Regions from separate parts of the Aminobacter sp. MET-1 genome, predicted to be linked through region 1. Evidence: riboswitches for the same ligand, from Rfam matches in the RefSeq annotation. Region 1 holds a riboswitch; each other region holds the start of a gene.
What was found. Region 1 has a riboswitch for cobalamin ahead of NDO48_RS05020 ((2Fe-2S) ferredoxin domain-containing protein). Riboswitches for the same ligand answer to the same signal wherever they lie in the genome.

Region 1 (5,145 bases):
CGAGCAGGCCGCCGGCGACAAGCGAGGCAGCGGTGATCACCGGTATGAGCGCCGGCCGCAGGGCGTGACGGAAGAGCAACGTGCGCCGCTTCATGCCCTTTGCTTCGGCCATCAGCATGTAGGGCTGCGACAGGGTGTCGAGCAGGCTGGCGCGAAGAAGCCGTGAGGTCGCCGCGGCGATGCCGACGCCGAGCGTGACGGCAGGCAGAATGATGCTTTCCGGCCGCCTGCCGCCCATGGCCGGCAGCCAGCCCAGCGTGATGGCGAAGAGATAGATGAGCAGGACCCCAAGAAAGAAACTCGGCAGGGACTCTCCGACCAGGCTCAGCACCCGGGTCACGTGATCGGTGGTGCGCCCGGCATAGAGGCCGCCGAGGATTCCACTTGGAATGGCGATGACGAACATCACCACAAGTGCGGCACCTCCGAGTTTCAGCGTTGCTGGAAGGCGAGCCGTCAGCTCGTAGGCAATGGGCTGGCGACTGCGCAGCGAGGTTCCGAGATTGCCCGTTGCCACGCGTCCGAGCCACGTCACATATTGCTGCGGCAGAGGGGCGTTCAGGCCCATCTGGTCGCGCAGCTCATCGATATCGCGCTGGGTGATCTGTGCGGAATCGAGGCCGGGCTCGACCATGGTCAGCAGCACCGCCGTGGCCGGATCGCCCGGGATAAACCGCAGCATCAGGAAGACGACCACGGTTATCCCGAACAGGACCGAAAGCCCGGCCAGGGCGCGTCGGAGCGCGTAGCCGAGCATTCGTCACTCCGCCGCGATGTACATCGACGGCGTGATGTCGCGCGGACGCTCGACGTCGACGCCTGCGACGCGCCTGTTGTGCGCGATGCCGATCAGTTCGGCGTTGGCGACGTAGATCAGCGCGGTGTCGGCCAACACTTTTTCCTGGATCTGCCTTGCCAGCGCAAAGCGAGCGTCGGTGTCGGCTTCGGTGCGCAGCTGGTCGATGAGCGCGTCGACCTCAGGGTTCGCGTAGCGTTGCCAGTTCTGCACGGCGTCCGAACGGTAGAAGCTGGAGAGCTGGCCGTTGAGGTCGCCTGTGGCTGTGCCGCACGAGCAGTAGGTCGCGATGTCGAATGCCCCGTCGAGCATGATCTGGTTGGAGGCCGTCGGCTCGACGACGTGAAGCTTGGCGGAAACGCCGATCTTGCGCCACTGCGCCTCAAGAGCGATGGCGACGGTCTGCCACCAGCCATAGGTCAACACGGTGAATTCGAGCTTCTTGCCGTCACGCTCGCGGATGCCGTCTGCGCCAGGCTTCCAGCCGAGTTCGTCCAGCAGCGCCCTTGCGCGGTCAGGGTCGGTGACCTGCTTCGTCTCGATCGCGTAGGGCAGGCCGGTGGGAAAGTGCCCGGTCGAGTGCGTCGCAAATGGCGCCATCACGCCGTCGACGATCTCGTTGCGATCGGTGCCGAGGCTGAGTGCTTCCCGCAGCTTCACATCCTGAAGCAGAGGGTTGCGGTAGTTCATCCAGATGTTCCAGTTGCTCGCGTTGACGACAGGGAACTTGTAGTCTTTGGAGCGGACATAGGCGCGGCGCTGCTCGAACTGGACGTTGGCATCCATGTCGGCCTCGCCCGACTGCATGGCCAGATAGCGGGTCTGCGGATCGACGACGAAACGGGCTTCGAGCCGCTGGAGCTTGGGCTGCTCGCCCCAGTAGCCCTCGAACGGCTTGGCCACCACGAGCTCGCCGGGGACAAACTCGGCAGGCTTGAAGTAGCCGGAGAGGTCGGCCTCCAGCGCGTATCGATCGCCGAGTTCTTCGGCGCGCGCGGCGTTGTGCACAGCGATCGTGACCGTCTTGAACAGGAATGCCGGGTCCGGCCTCTCGGTGCGGATTTCAAGCGTGGTTGGACCCACGGCCTTGAACGTCGCGCCACGCAGGATCGAGGCCGCGCGGGTGTTCTTGGCCTGGTGTCGCTCGAAGGATGCCTGGACGGCCGCCGCATCGACGGGCGCGCCGCTCCAGAACCTGGCGTTCGGCTGCAACTCGATCCGCCACAAAGTCGGTTCAACCCGCTCCCAGCTTTTGGCGAGCGCCGGGATGAGGTTTGCGCCGTCGAGCGTGGCATGAACCAGCGGCTCGGCGAAGCCGTTGTTGATGATCCGCTGGGCATCGATGTTGATGGGGTCGAGCGAGCGCGGCATGTTTGCCGTAACGAGCCGCAAGACCTGCTCGTCCGCAGGCGCCGCTTCCTGGGCGAAAGCAGGCAAGGCGAAGGTCGACCAGGCGGCGGCAAGCGCGGCCAATGCAGTCCGCGAAAGATAGTTCATCTTACTCTCCTGTAGATGTGGAATTCTTGGGCACGAGACGCAGCCGCTGTTTGCGGCCCGTCGGCTGGTAGGCGAAATCTTCGACGACCCGGCCGCCGAGCAGGTGTTCCTCGACGATACGGTCGACCGCCGTCTCAGTGACGCCGCCGTAATAGGTGCCTTCGGGAAAGACCTGGAGCACGGGCGCGAGATTGCAGGGCCCGAGGCATGTCGCCTTGGCGGTCATCGTGCCGTCGCCGGTCGTGCGCAGCTTGCGGTTTTCCTGCACATTGCGCAGGTGGCCCCAAATCGCGTGTGCGCCGGCCGCGTTGCAGGCGCCGCCTTCGCAGACAAGGACCCGTCGCTTCTGCGCCGGCACCAGCGATCCTTCCAGCTTCACGGGATCGTCGGTTGGAATTGCAGGCTCGGCAGAAGCACCGTTGATGAGAGCCCCGAGCAAGGGCTCGAAATGGAGGCTCTGGGCGATATCGCGGGATATCCGGATCGGCGGCCACGCACCTGGATGTTCGGACTGCCAGCGCTTCAGCGAGCGTGTGATCCAGTTGAGGAATCCTGGCTCCAGCGGAAGAACCAGCGGCACTACGATGATGGTTTCATAAGGCCCGCCGCGCAATGACAGGAGCGCGTCGCGCAGCGAGGGCTGACCCTGCTCGGAATAGCAGGCAACCGCCGTAGCTACCCCCTGTAACAATGCAGCCATTGCCCCCATGCGTTGCATTTCGGCATGCGGAGCCGCTGCAAATGCCGACTTTGCGACCAGCAATACGGCCCGCCCGGACGCCACTTTGCCCGGCTTGAGTTTGGAGTTCGAAAAAGGAAAATCTGTTTCCAACGAAAAAATCCCCGACCTGATGCGAGCGGGGATATGGAAACGTGGCCGCGCAGACATGCCAGAGGCAGCCGCGACAGCGCGCGCTCCTGTGGCACACCCCGACCACGGAACCTAAGCAGTCAGGCAGGTCTCCTGGCTCGCGGTTCATCGCTGTTTCGCCTGTCTTCCCAGCACCGAAGTGCCAGTGACGTCGTTGGCGTAACAACTCGCCGCTTACAGTTGCGGGTCAGCTCCGGTTTCGCACCGGATTCCCTCTTAGCTGTCACGTCGGCGCAGGCCGTCGCGACAGAACCTTGACGGGCGCAACCTATCGCTATCGACCTTCAAGTCAATCCCCGTTCGTCAGCCATTTGCCGGAAGACCCAAAAAGCAGATTAGCTATATTGTGAGCACGAACATGCCATGGCTGGCTGTTCTTCTTGGTGTGACGTCATTCGACTTGCGCACGGCATAGTCAGCGTCAGCAGCTTGTTGTCGGCACCTGCCGGACGTCTGTTTGTGGCGCGAGCAAGAGCTTTCACCTCCTGGCGGAGAACAGGAATTGGCTAGCCTGCCAATGCCAGTTTGCCGTAGCGGCTGACCTCGGTCTCAATCTCGGAGATCAGGCTTTCGAGGGCAGGGTTCCTCGTCTTTTTCGCCCGTCGCACCACGTAGACAAGCTGCGGGGGCGCGGGAAGGCTGTTGTCGAGGATCTCCATGTCCGGACGCAGATGGCGGTCACTCAGGAGTGCGACGCCCAGTCCCGCATTGACCGCAGCGACGATGCCTGCGGCGCTTGAGCATTCGAACACGGTTTCCAGCTCCGCCCCGCCATCCTGTCCAATGTCGATTGCCCAGCGTCGGTAGAAACAGTCGCCGTCGAAGGACAGGAACGGGATCGGTCCTTCAGGATCCAGCAGCAGTTCGCGGGATTTGACCCAGTGCAGGTTTTCGCGAAACAGCACCAGGTCGGTCGGTCGCACCTCATGGGCGAAAACCTGCACGATGGCCACATCCATCTCGCCGCGCTCGAGCATCGCGCGCAGAACCAGGCTCATTCGAACCTTTGTTCTCACCGCGACATGGGGATGCTGGCGCCGGAAGCGCCCGAGGATGCGCGACAGGTCCGAGCATGTGGTGTCCTCGGTGAGACCCAGCAGGATCCGGCCGGCCAGATCCGACCTGGCGAAGGTGATCAGCGCCTCGTCGTGCAGGTCGAGGATCTTTGCGGCGTAGTCGAGCAGCGCCGTTCCTTCTGAGGTAAACATGCCGCCGCCGGGCCGTCTGTCCAGCAACTGGCAGCCAAGGCTCGTTTCCATGCGCTTGATCTTGTGGCTCACGGCCGATTGCGTCAGGCCGAGCGCCTCGGCAGCCCGGGTGACGCCGCCGTGGAGCCTGATCGCCCGAAGCGCGCGCAGCGCGTCGATGTCCAGTCGCCTCGCATTGATCTCGTTCATTCCGGGCCTCGACGCCAATCCACTTCTGACGGGGATTACATTCGTCTTCGGACGGTATTTTTGCAAGAAACGATTACCGTTCGGCAATGAATGTCATCGCCTGATCGAAATTTGTCATGTGCGCGCCATCAAGGGAACGGCTAACCCGGGATGATATCCATCTGGGCTTCCCATGACCGATCTTTCCCTGTCTTCCACGGACCCGACACGGTCCCGCTTTCTCTGGCCCCTGATGGCAACGCTGCTGGTGATCGGCTGGAGTTCGGGGTTCGTCGGCGTCCGCTATGCCAGCGAACAGGCGAGCGTGGCCGTGCTGCTGTTCTGGCGCACGCTGCTGTCGGGGGTGCTGCTGCTGCCGTTTGCCCTGGCTTTCGGGCCGAGGATGCGTCTGCGCGCCGTGATGTCCCAGGTCGGGTTCGGCGTCATGGCCGTTTTCATCTATCTGGGCGGTTTTGCGGTGGCGATCGAGCAGCGCGTGCCGACCGGGCTGGTCGCGCTGATCTCCGATCTCGTGCCTTTGGCGATCGCGGTCATGGCTCAACCGCTCCTGGGCGAGCGGCTTACCGGACGGCAGTGGCTGGGCA
Region 2 (5,145 bases), on a different contig from region 1:
GGGCTTGGCGTGATCGAACGTGGCGGCGCGCGCGTGTCGGTCGACGACAAGCGCATGATCAATGCCCGTGCGGATGTGAACCAGCTGCTGCCGCTGAAATATCGCTGGGCCTGGGAAAAATACCTCTCAGGCTGCAACAATCACTGGATGCCGACCGAAGTGTCGATGCAGGCCGATATCGCCTTGTGGAAGTCCAAGGACGGACTGACCGAGGACGAGCGGCGCATGATCAAGCGCAATCTGGGCTTCTTCGCCGCATCGGAGTCACTGGTCGCCAACAACATCGTCCTGGCGATCTACCGCCACCTCACCAACCCCGAATGCCGCCAGTACCTGCTGCGCCAGGCCTTCGAGGAAGCGATCCACACCCACACCTTCCAGTACATCGTCGAAAGCCTCTCCCTGGATGAGGGCGAGCTGTTCAACATGTACCGCGAGGTAACGTCGATCACCGACAAGGCCGCATGGGCCCTGAAACACACGCAGTCGCTTGATGATCCCGAGTTCAGGACCGGCACGCCGGAATCCGACCAGGCATTCCTACGCGATCTCGTCGCCTTCTACGTCATCTTCGAGGGCATGTGGTTCTACACGGGCTTCGCCCAGATCCTGTCGCTCGGCCGCCGCAACAAGATGGTCGGCATCGCCGAACAGTACCAGTACATACTGCGCGACGAGAGCATCCACCTCAACTTCGGCATCGACGTGATCAACCAGATCAAGCTGGAGAACCCGCATCTGTGGACCCGCGCCTTCCAGGAGGAAGTCCGCAGCATGGTCAAGGATGCGGCAGACCTCGAGGCAGCCTATGGGCGAGACACGATGCCTCGCGGCTTCCTTGGGCTCAATGCTGCGCTCTGCGAGCAGTACATGCACTTCATCGCCAACCGCCGCTGCGCCCAGCTCGGTCTCGCGCCGGTCTTCGCTGAAACCGACAATCCGTTCCCGTGGATGTCGGAGGCCATGGATCTCAAGAAGGAAAAGAACTTCTTCGAGACCCGCGTCATCGAATACCAGAACGGCGGAGCGCTGGCATGGGACTGACGCTCGGACGCCGGCAAACGGCACGGACCGCAAAACCGCTTCCGCAACCCGAGGAGGTCCTGATAGCCTGGTTGATGGCGCAGCCTGACGGCAGCGACCTGACAGCTGCGGTCAACATGGAGATCCGTCGTCTTGACGGCTATCGCGGCCCGCATCCCGGCCCCAACCGCTTGAAAGAGCTGTTTATCGAACTCGGTCGGGAACTGGCGGTCTCCCACATTTCCGGGAGGCTCCAATGAGAAGGAAGGTGCTGATCATCGGCATCGGTGCGGGCAATCCCGACTTCGTCACCGTTCAGGCGGTGAACGCCATGAACAAGGTCGATGTGTTTTTCATCCCGAACAAGGGCATCGGCAAGCAGGAGCTTGCCCGTGTCCGGCGTGAGATCCTTGAGCGTCACGTGCGGGACCGCCCCTTCCGAACCGTAGAGTTCAAGACACCCGAACGGCGCGCCGGCGACGACTACGAGCAGCTGGTGTCCGACTGGCATGAAGAGGTCGAGGCGACATACGGCAAGCTGGTCATGGAGGAACTGGACGCGTCGCAGACCGGGGCATTCCTGGTCTGGGGCGATCCGACCCTCTACGACAGCACCATGCGCATCCTCGATCGCCTCAAGGACCGCGGTGATTTCGAACTCGACTATGAGGTCCTTCCCGGCATCAGCAGCATTCAGGCGCTGGCGGCCCAGCACAAAGTCGCCTTGTGCGACATCGGGCGCTCGATCCTGATCTCGACCGGGCGTAGCATGGGCGAAGGTTTTCCCAACAATGCCGACAGCGTGGTCATCATGCTCAATGCCGAGAAGACGTTGCGGCAAGCCGACGGCGATCTCGATGTCTATTGGGGCGCCTATGTCGGCATGCCGGAAGAGGTTCTCATCTCGGGCAAGCTCAAAGAGGTGATCGACGACATCGAGCGTGTCCGCAACGAAGCGCGTCGCGCCAACGGATGGATCATGGACGCAGTGCTTGTGAAGCCAGCAAGCACCTGACGGCAACATGGCCGCTGTCGTCTTTGCATTCCGCCGATGTCGCTTTCGCGGCTTTGTCAGCGATGCTTCCGTGATCTGATCAAGATGTTCAAGGTGCCCGCCGGCGAAGTGGTCTGCGGGATAATTGGGAAGCCGGTTAGATCCCGGCGCTGCCCCCGCAACGGTAGCGAAGCTTGACGTCTCGACGGGAGAACCACTGGGCAAATGCCTGGGAAGGTGTCGGGACAGTCCTCAACAAAGGACAGCTTCGGAGCCCGGAAACCAGCCTCGAATTCTTTCAACCGACTGATCGCGGTGGGCGGTCAAGAGGCAGAGCGTCCGGGCATTTGAACCCGCGCGATCTTCCCCTCCATACCACCAGTTCAGTCCTTGTACCGCTAGCGAGGACGGACATGGACACGCGCAATGAAATGCTGAAACTCATCCGCGAACGGCGCGATGGCTTCAGCCTGCAGCAACCCTTCTACATCGACCCGGAGTTCTACAAGCTCGACCTCGAACTGATCTGGTATCGAGACTGGCTGTTCGTCGGCCACGACTGCGAGGTCGCCAAAGCCGGAAGCTTCTTCACCGTCCAGATAGGCGACTATCCAGTCGTCATCGTACGCGGACGCGATGGTCAAATCCGCGCCTTCCACAACTCCTGCCGCCATCGCGGCAGCCGCGTCTGCACCACGGAAAAAGGAACGTCGGCGCGACTGGTCTGCCCTTACCACCAATGGACCTACGACCTCGACGGCAAGCTGGTCTTCGCCCGCCAGATGGCAGAGAACTTCAACAAGGAGGACTTCGGGTTGAAGCCCGTCGCCTGCGAAAGCGTCGGTGGCTACATCTTCATCTGCCTGGCCAAGGAGCCGGCCGACTTCCGCCCGTTCCGGTCACTGATGGAGCCGTACTTCGCTCCCCACAATCTGGTCGATGCCAAGGTCGCTTTCGAAGCCACCATCGTCGAGAAGGGCAACTGGAAGCTGGTCTGGGAGAACAACAGGGAGTGCTATCACTGCGCGGCCAACCATCCTGAGCTGTGCAAGACCTTCCCCGAAGCTCCAACCGTCACCGGGGTTAACGGCGCCGAAAGCGATCCCGACATGCTTGCGCATTGGTCGCACTGCGAGGCGGCAGGGCTGCCCTCGCGCTTTCGAATAGACGACGAAGGACAATACCGCGCCACCCGCGCCCCGCTTCTCGGCAAGGCCGTCAGCTACACGACTACGGGCAGGCGTGCCGTGCGCAAGAACCTGTCCGACCAGGTCGCGGCCGACCGCATCGGCACGCTGTTGCTCTACCACTATCCGACGACCTGGAACCATGTTCTAGGCGATCATGCCGTCACCTTCCGCGTATTGCCGATCAGCACAACGGAAACGGCAGTCACCACCAAATGGCTGGTGCATAAGGACGCGGTCGAAGGTGTCGATTACGACTTGAAGGAGTTGACCCATGTCTGGACCGAGACCAACGACGAGGACCGCCGCATCGTCGAGGAGAACGCCTTCGGCATCAGGTCGCCGGCCTATGAGCCCGGGCCATATTCCGAACATCACGAAGGCGGCGTGATCCAGTTCGTCGACTGGTATGCGCGCTTCATCGAACCACGGCTCGCCGACGGGCAAAAGCCCGCCCTGCGCAGCGTCGCCAGAGGGAGTAGGTCATGAATGCCATGAGCGACCCCGCCCTCTATCGCCACCTCGACGAGATGACCCCGTGGAATGATCGCCTCCAGGTGCTGGAGGTGATCGGTGTGGTGGATGAAGCACCTGATGTGAAGACTTTCGCCTTCCGTTCGGATGCACAGACCTGGTTTCGCTACAAGCCGGGCCAGTTCGTGACGCTGGAACTGCCGACACCGGACGGTCCGCTCTTGCGGACCTACACGCTGTCGTCGTCGCCATCGCGACCGTTCTCCATCGCCGTCACCGTCAAGGCGCAGGCAGGCAGTACAGGCACGCGCTGGATGTTCGACAACCTCGTCCCGGGCTCGCGCCTCAAGGCGTTTGGTCCGGTCGGGAACTTCTCTCACCACAACCATCCGGCGGCAAAATACCTGTTCATCTCGGCCGGCTCCGGCATCACGCCGATGATGTCGATGCTGCGCTGGCTCAACGACTGCGCCCCATGGACCGACGTTGCCTTCGTCAACTGCGCCCGCTCGCCCGACGAGATCATCTTCCGCAAGGAACTCGAACTCCTGGGCAGCCGCATGCCGGGCCTGTCGCTCGGATTCATGATCGAAGAGCGGTCGAGCCGCGAGAGCTGGTTCGGCCATATGGGGCGGATCGATGCCATCAGGCTACCGCTGCTCGCGCCAGACTTCCGCGATCGCGAGATCTTCTGCTGCGGACCCGACCCGTTCATGCGTGCAGTGCGCGACATGTTGCAAGCGGCGGGCTTCGACATGGCGCACTATCACCAGGAAAGCTTCGGCACGCCTGTCGCCGAAGTGTCGCCGATCACCACCGCCCCGGGAAATGAAGACGCAGAAGGCAGCACCGCGTTTGCCATCAGCTTCGTCGGTTCTAATGTGGACGGCCGCTGCGCCGCCGACCAGACGGTGCTGCAAGCTGCACGTGCCAACGGCGTTCGCATTTCTGCTGCTTGTGAGTTCGGTCTGTGCGGCACGTGCCGCGTCAGGAAGATCTCCGGCGAAGTCGCCATGAGCCACAATGGCGGCATCCTAGACGACGAGATCGCCGAGGGTTACATCCTCGCCTGCTGTTCCAGACCGCTGTCAGCACTGGAATTGGAAGCATGAGCGCGAGCGACGAACGGGCAAAAGTCACCGCGCCACGCAAGAAGATAGACGGCCAGTTGATGGCCGCCATATCGCCGCTGCCGCCGCCGGAGGAGGTGTTCGTGGACTGGCTGTTGTCGGTGCCCCACGGCATCAGCATCGAGGCGGCAGCGCGACGGCAGCTTGCCGTGATGGATCGGCGAGCGCTTCCCAACTCCGATGTCCAGGTACTTCGTACGCTTCTCGCCGCAGTCGCAGGTCGTAGCCACTGCCGACCGATGTTCAATCCTTGAAGCTTCCGCCACTGTTTCGGCTGGCGAAGGTTTTGTTTTGGCCTAGCCGAGCGAAGGCATATCCGCGGCAGGCCGAAGTTCCG
Region 3 (5,145 bases), on a different contig from region 1:
GCGGCGTGATGGTCGAGGACGCCTTCATGGGATCAGGCGGTCGTCGCGAGGCCAATGCCCAGGATATCCGCTCGGCGCTGCGCGTCTACTGGACGGCTGATTCCATCCTCGTCGGCACCATCGGCCTGGTCGGCTTCGCCATCTGGCTCTGACGCGGCGAAAGCTAGAACTCGATCCCCTTCTGCGCCTTCACGCCGGCCGCGAAGTGGTGCTTGGTCGCCCCCATCTCGGTGACGAGATCGGCAGCCTCGACCAGCGCAGGCTTAGCGTTACGGCCAGTCACGACCACATGCAGGCCTTCGCGCCGGTTCTTGAGAGTCGCGACAACCGTTTCCAGATCGAGATAATCGTAGCGCAGCGCGATGTTGAGTTCGTCGAGCACGACAAGCGAAATGCTTGGATCGGCCAAAAGCTCCTGCGCCTTCACCCAGGCGGCTTCGGCGGCGGCAATGTCGCGCTTGATGTCCTGCGTCTCCCAGGTGAAGCCCTCACCCATCGTGTGCCAGACGACGCGGTCGCCGAAGGCGGCAAACGCGTCCTGCTCGCCCGAATGCCAGGCGCCCTTGATGAACTGAACCACACCGACGCGGTGGCCATAGCCCAACATGCGCAGCGCCAGCCCGAAGGCGGCGGTCGACTTGCCCTTGCCGGGACCGGTGTTGACGATCAACAGCCCCTTCTCGACGATGGTCTTGGCGGCGACCTCGGCATCCTGCACGGCTTTGCGCTTGGCCATCTTGGCCTTGTGGCGCTCGGCTTCCTGCTCGTCGATCGTCTTCATCATTTCACCTTCATCGGCAGGCCGGCGACCAAAAACAGCACCTCGTCGGCAACAGCCGCCACCTTCTGATTGAGCCTGCCGGCATCGTCGCGGAAACGGCGGGCCAGCGCATTGTCGGGCACGATGCCGAGCCCGACCTCGTTCGACACCACAAACCACGGCCCGCGCGGACGCGACAACGTTTCGATAAGCGCCGCGCATTCGGTAGCGACATCGTGCTCCGCCAGCATGTGATTGGTGAGCCAGAGTGTCAGGCAGTCGACGAGCACAGGCGCGCCGTCAGGCAGACCGGCGAGTGCGCCCACCAGATCGAGCGGCGCGTCGATCGTTTGCCAGCCGTCACCACGGCGCCCCACATGAATGGAGATGCGCTCGCGCATCTCGTCATCATAGGCCTGCGCCGTGGCGATATACGTCCACGGCGCAGGAAACTGCGTGATGAGCCGCTCGGCATGCGCGCTCTTGCCGGAGCGCGCGCCGCCGAGCAGGAATGTCAGCGTCTCAGGCAAGGCGACCGTTCAGCGCCTGCGGCTGCTCGCCCATGAAACGGCTGCGCACGAAGCCGGCGACAGCGCCCAGAACCACCCAGAACACCAGGTTGGAGATGGTGACGGCGACGACGAAGCTGTGGTGCAGATCGGCCGGGATCGGCGAGTCGTGGCTTTCGGGCTGCGGTGCGCCGATGACGTGCGGTGCAACGATCAGCGCCACGCCGAGGATCGCCAGCGGCAACGATTTCCTGAAGGCGATCAGTGCAAGGCCTGCAGCGGTGGCGACGACCGTGGAAATCCACCAGATCTGGCGCGAGACAAGATCGGCTGCGGGCATCGCCGGCAGTTCTGGCGGCAGGCCGAGGCCGGGTGCCAGGGTGAACACGGCAAAGCCGGCAAAACCCCAGAAGACACCCTGGCGCCAGTTGGCGATGCCACCGGCGAACTCTGAAACGGCGACCAGGATCAGGCCGAAGGCGATACCGCTGATGATGTTGGCGAGTGCCGAATAGGCAAAGCGCTCGAAGCCGTCGGCAGGCGCCCACGCTTCTTCCTCGGCCGGGGCCTGTGCGACGACAGCAGGCGCAGTCGACTGCGCGGTAGTGGCAGGCGCTGTCGCCTCGGTGCCTTGAGCGGGTGTAGCGGCATGATCGTGGCCGCCAGCGTTCTCATAGGTCTCCGCCTTGAAGATCAGCGGGTCGGTTGAATAGGTCTGGAGCGCGGCCAGGATCACGCCGGCCAATAGGCCGCTGATCGCCGCGATGAACACGACGTTGCGAAAGACAGACATGGTTGGATTGCCTTCGTTAGTGGCAGGGGAAGGCCATCGAGTGGCGATAGTCGTGGGCAGCGTTGTGCACCACTTCCATATGCGAGAACCCGAGGAAGCCAACAACGAAGATGCCAAGCAGCGCGGCCATCGCCAGCTGCATTGCGCGCGACTGGGAGGAAACGCCAGTGCCGAGTGCGGAAGTAACCGTGTTCATTTCAATGTCCTTTCACCCTCCACCCGAGGGCATAGAATAAAGTCTTCGTCGCCGGCAGGTCTCCTGGCTTGCGGATCGACACCCTTCCCCGCCTTCCCGAAGCAAGCTTCAGTGGCCTTTGGGGAGAGCTAACCGCACACAGTTGCGGGGGCAGCCGCGGCTTTGGGCAAAAACTCCCTCACCGCATTCCCTCTTGATTCCAAAAACTGGAACCGACGACGGCTGCGACTATAGAAACAAAAGCATGGGGCGGCAAACCAAATTCCGACGCCGCAGCGCTCGAATGCGGCGTTCCTGCGATCAGGCACGCGCAGCGATTCGTTCCGCCACCAGATGCTGCAGCCGCCACAGATGCCGGTCGTGGATCGAACGCTGTTCCAGGTTCTTGACCACATTGTAGAGATAGTCGGCCGCCGAGCCCCAATGACCGCACGTCGTGGCCAGCCGATTCACAACCTCGTCTTCGCCGAGCGCCCCGGCATAGGCATGGCCTTCGCGGTTGATGACGAAGGCAAGTGCGGTCAGCGGACCTTGATCGGTGGCCAGCGTCAGCCAGCGCGGCTTGTAGGTCGAGGGTTTCAGCGTCATCTCGCGACGGAAGAGCTTGTCGAGTTGCTCGCGCCGGTCGCCATCCATCAGCCGCAGCGCCACACCCTTGCACTGGCCGCCGCGATCCATGCCCATCATCAGCCCGGGCTCGGCTTTTGTCGCGCGCCAGCGGGTCATGTTGATGCAGAACGAACGATGCCAGCCACGCGCCAGCGCCACCCTCTCCTCGGCATGCTCGACCTCGGGTTTCCAGATCAGCGAGCCATAGGCGAACAGCCACAGCGGCCCCTCCTCGGGATTGGCCGCCAGCGTCTCGTCGATCATTCGCGCATAATCGGCGTCGTCGAGATGCTGGGCGTCGGGATCGGGACCGGCATCCGCCACCTCGCGGTGGCAGCGCGCCACCAGCTCCTCGGTCAACGACATCACGCGACCGTTCATTGCCGACATCCCCGAACCCTGTGCATGACGTTGGCTAGTCCCTCTGTTGCCGCGCTTCAACCATGATAGTGCTGCATGGGCGGCGAAACACCCGAAAGCCGAAGCGAATGGCCATGACGATGCAACCGACCACCGACCAAGTTCAAGCCCAAACGCCACGCGTCCAGGTGATCGACATCGCCCGTGGTGCAGCGCTCATCGCCATGGCCATCTACCATTTCGCCTGGGATCTCGAGTTCTTCGGCTATGCCGATCCCGGCATGACCGCCTTCGGCGGCTGGAAGCTGTTCGCCCGCTCGATCGCCTCGAGCTTCCTCTTCCTCGTTGGCGTAAGCCTGGTGCTCGCCCACGCCAAGGGCATCCGCTGGCGCGGCTTCTGGAAACGGCTTGCGATGGTGGTTGCCGCCGCCGCCGTCATCACCGGCGCGACATGGTATGCCATGCCGGATACCTTCATCTTTTTCGGCATCCTGCACCAGATCGCCTTTGCCAGCGTCGTCGGCCTTGTTTTCCTACGCCTGCCGCCGCTGCTGACGCTCGTCGCCGCAGCCTTGGTGATCGTTGCCCCCAGCTATCTGCGCAACGACGTCTTCAACCATCCTGCCCTGCTTTGGGTCGGCCTCAACACCGTCGCTCCCCGCTCCAACGACTTCGTGCCTGTCTTCCCATGGTTTGGCGCGGTGCTGGCAGGCATGGGCCTGGCTGGACTGGCGTTGAAAGCAGGCCTGTTCGAAAGGCTGGCGCGGCTCAAGCCCGGCATCTGGTCGAAGCCGCTCGGCTTCTTCGGCCGCCACAGCCTTGCCTTCTACCTCATCCACCAGCCGGTGCTGATCTCGCTGGTCTGGGCCTGGGCGCAGTTCTTCCCCGCCCCTGTCGAAACCCGCGAAGTCGGCTTCCTCAAGTCGTGTCAGGTCTCTTGCCAACAGAGCCGCGACACCGAATTCTGCTCGCGCTACTGTGTGTGCATGCTCGACGAGTTGCAGAAGGACGATTCGCTCGATCGCCTCTATGCATCGGACAAGAGCCCCGAACTGAAGGCGCATGTCGGCGACACCGCCGCCATGTGCTCCGCCAGTACGGACAGCCAGACACCCGTGGGAGGAGCGCAATGACCGACATCAAGGCAGCCCCTAGCCGAGTGCCGTGGCCGCCGATCATCTACCTGCTGGCGATTGCCATCGCCATCGTGCTCACCCTGCTCTATCCCTTGCCCTGGATCACCGAGCCGATCTCGGACCTGCTCTTCGCCGCCGGCTGGCTGGTGATACTGGGCGTCGTCGCCATCGAGGTTTCGGCAATACGCGCCTTGAGGCGCGGCAACACCACCATCAGGCCGGACAAGGCTTCGGACCACCTGGTGATGGATGGCCCGTTCTCCTTCACCCGCAACCCGATCTACTTTGGCAACACGTTGCTGTTGATCGGCATCGGCATGGTCAGCGGCAGCCTGTGGTTCATCGCCCTGGCGCTGATAGCCGCTTTCGCTACGCAAAAACTGGCCATCGAGCGCGAGGAGAAGCACCTCCAGTCCCGCTTCGGCAAGAAATACATCGACTACACCAAACGCGTTCGCCGCTGGATATAGCAAGGCCGGCCGGCTTTCCAAAAAGCAAGAGCAGGCAATGGATTACGGCTGAACTCAGATTCAGCTTGCGAGCAGAGGGCGATTGGCGATCCTGACTCAGGTCGTGACGCCGAGTTCCACCAGGCGCTCGACGCAGGACTCCTCTGCCTGGTCCAGTTCGGCCAGCGTCTCCTCGAGATCGCGGCGCTTCTGGCGCAGGTCCTCGCGCTTCTCCTCGATGCGCTTGATCATAAGCTTCAGCTGACCGACCTCCCCCGGGGGCTCCCGGTACATCTGGATGATCTCTCGGATCTCGTTGATGGAAAAACCGAG

Region 2: another riboswitch for cobalamin. It lies ahead of NDO48_RS13415 (aromatic ring-hydroxylating oxygenase subunit alpha); the one in region 1 lies ahead of NDO48_RS05020 ((2Fe-2S) ferredoxin domain-containing protein).
Region 3: another riboswitch for cobalamin. It lies ahead of NDO48_RS08970 (CbtB domain-containing protein); the one in region 1 lies ahead of NDO48_RS05020 ((2Fe-2S) ferredoxin domain-containing protein).

The regions. Positions count from the first base shown of each region.
Region 1 covers NZ_JAMSHL010000003.1:10,143-15,287, reverse strand. The annotation lists gene nikB (nickel ABC transporter permease) at 1-757, opposite strand, end outside; gene NDO48_RS05025 (ABC transporter substrate-binding protein) at 761-2,293, opposite strand; gene NDO48_RS05020 ((2Fe-2S) ferredoxin domain-containing protein) at 2,295-2,993, opposite strand; cobalamin riboswitch at 3,230-3,436, opposite strand; gene NDO48_RS05015 (LysR family transcriptional regulator) at 3,671-4,561, opposite strand; gene NDO48_RS05010 (DMT family transporter) at 4,734-5,145, shown strand, end outside.
Region 2 covers NZ_JAMSHL010000008.1:50,610-55,754, reverse strand. The annotation lists gene NDO48_RS13430 (ribonucleotide-diphosphate reductase subunit beta) at 1-1,044, shown strand, start outside; gene NDO48_RS13425 (hypothetical protein) at 1,035-1,283, shown strand; gene cobF (precorrin-6A synthase (deacetylating)) at 1,280-2,038, shown strand; cobalamin riboswitch at 2,113-2,323, shown strand; gene NDO48_RS13415 (aromatic ring-hydroxylating oxygenase subunit alpha) at 2,431-3,693, shown strand; gene NDO48_RS13410 (2Fe-2S iron-sulfur cluster-binding protein) at 3,699-4,790, shown strand; gene NDO48_RS13405 (hypothetical protein) at 4,787-5,062, shown strand.
Region 3 covers NZ_JAMSHL010000005.1:60,599-65,743, reverse strand. The annotation lists gene cbiB (adenosylcobinamide-phosphate synthase CbiB) at 1-152, shown strand, start outside; gene cobO (cob(I)yrinic acid a,c-diamide adenosyltransferase) at 164-781, opposite strand; gene cobU (bifunctional adenosylcobinamide kinase/adenosylcobinamide-phosphate guanylyltransferase) at 781-1,290, opposite strand; gene NDO48_RS08975 (CbtA family protein) at 1,283-2,062, opposite strand; gene NDO48_RS08970 (CbtB domain-containing protein) at 2,079-2,258, opposite strand; cobalamin riboswitch at 2,294-2,490, opposite strand; gene NDO48_RS08965 (gamma-glutamylcyclotransferase) at 2,559-3,248, opposite strand; gene NDO48_RS08960 (DUF1624 domain-containing protein) at 3,362-4,360, shown strand; gene NDO48_RS08955 (methyltransferase family protein) at 4,357-4,833, shown strand; gene NDO48_RS08950 (MerR family transcriptional regulator) at 4,930-5,145, opposite strand, start outside.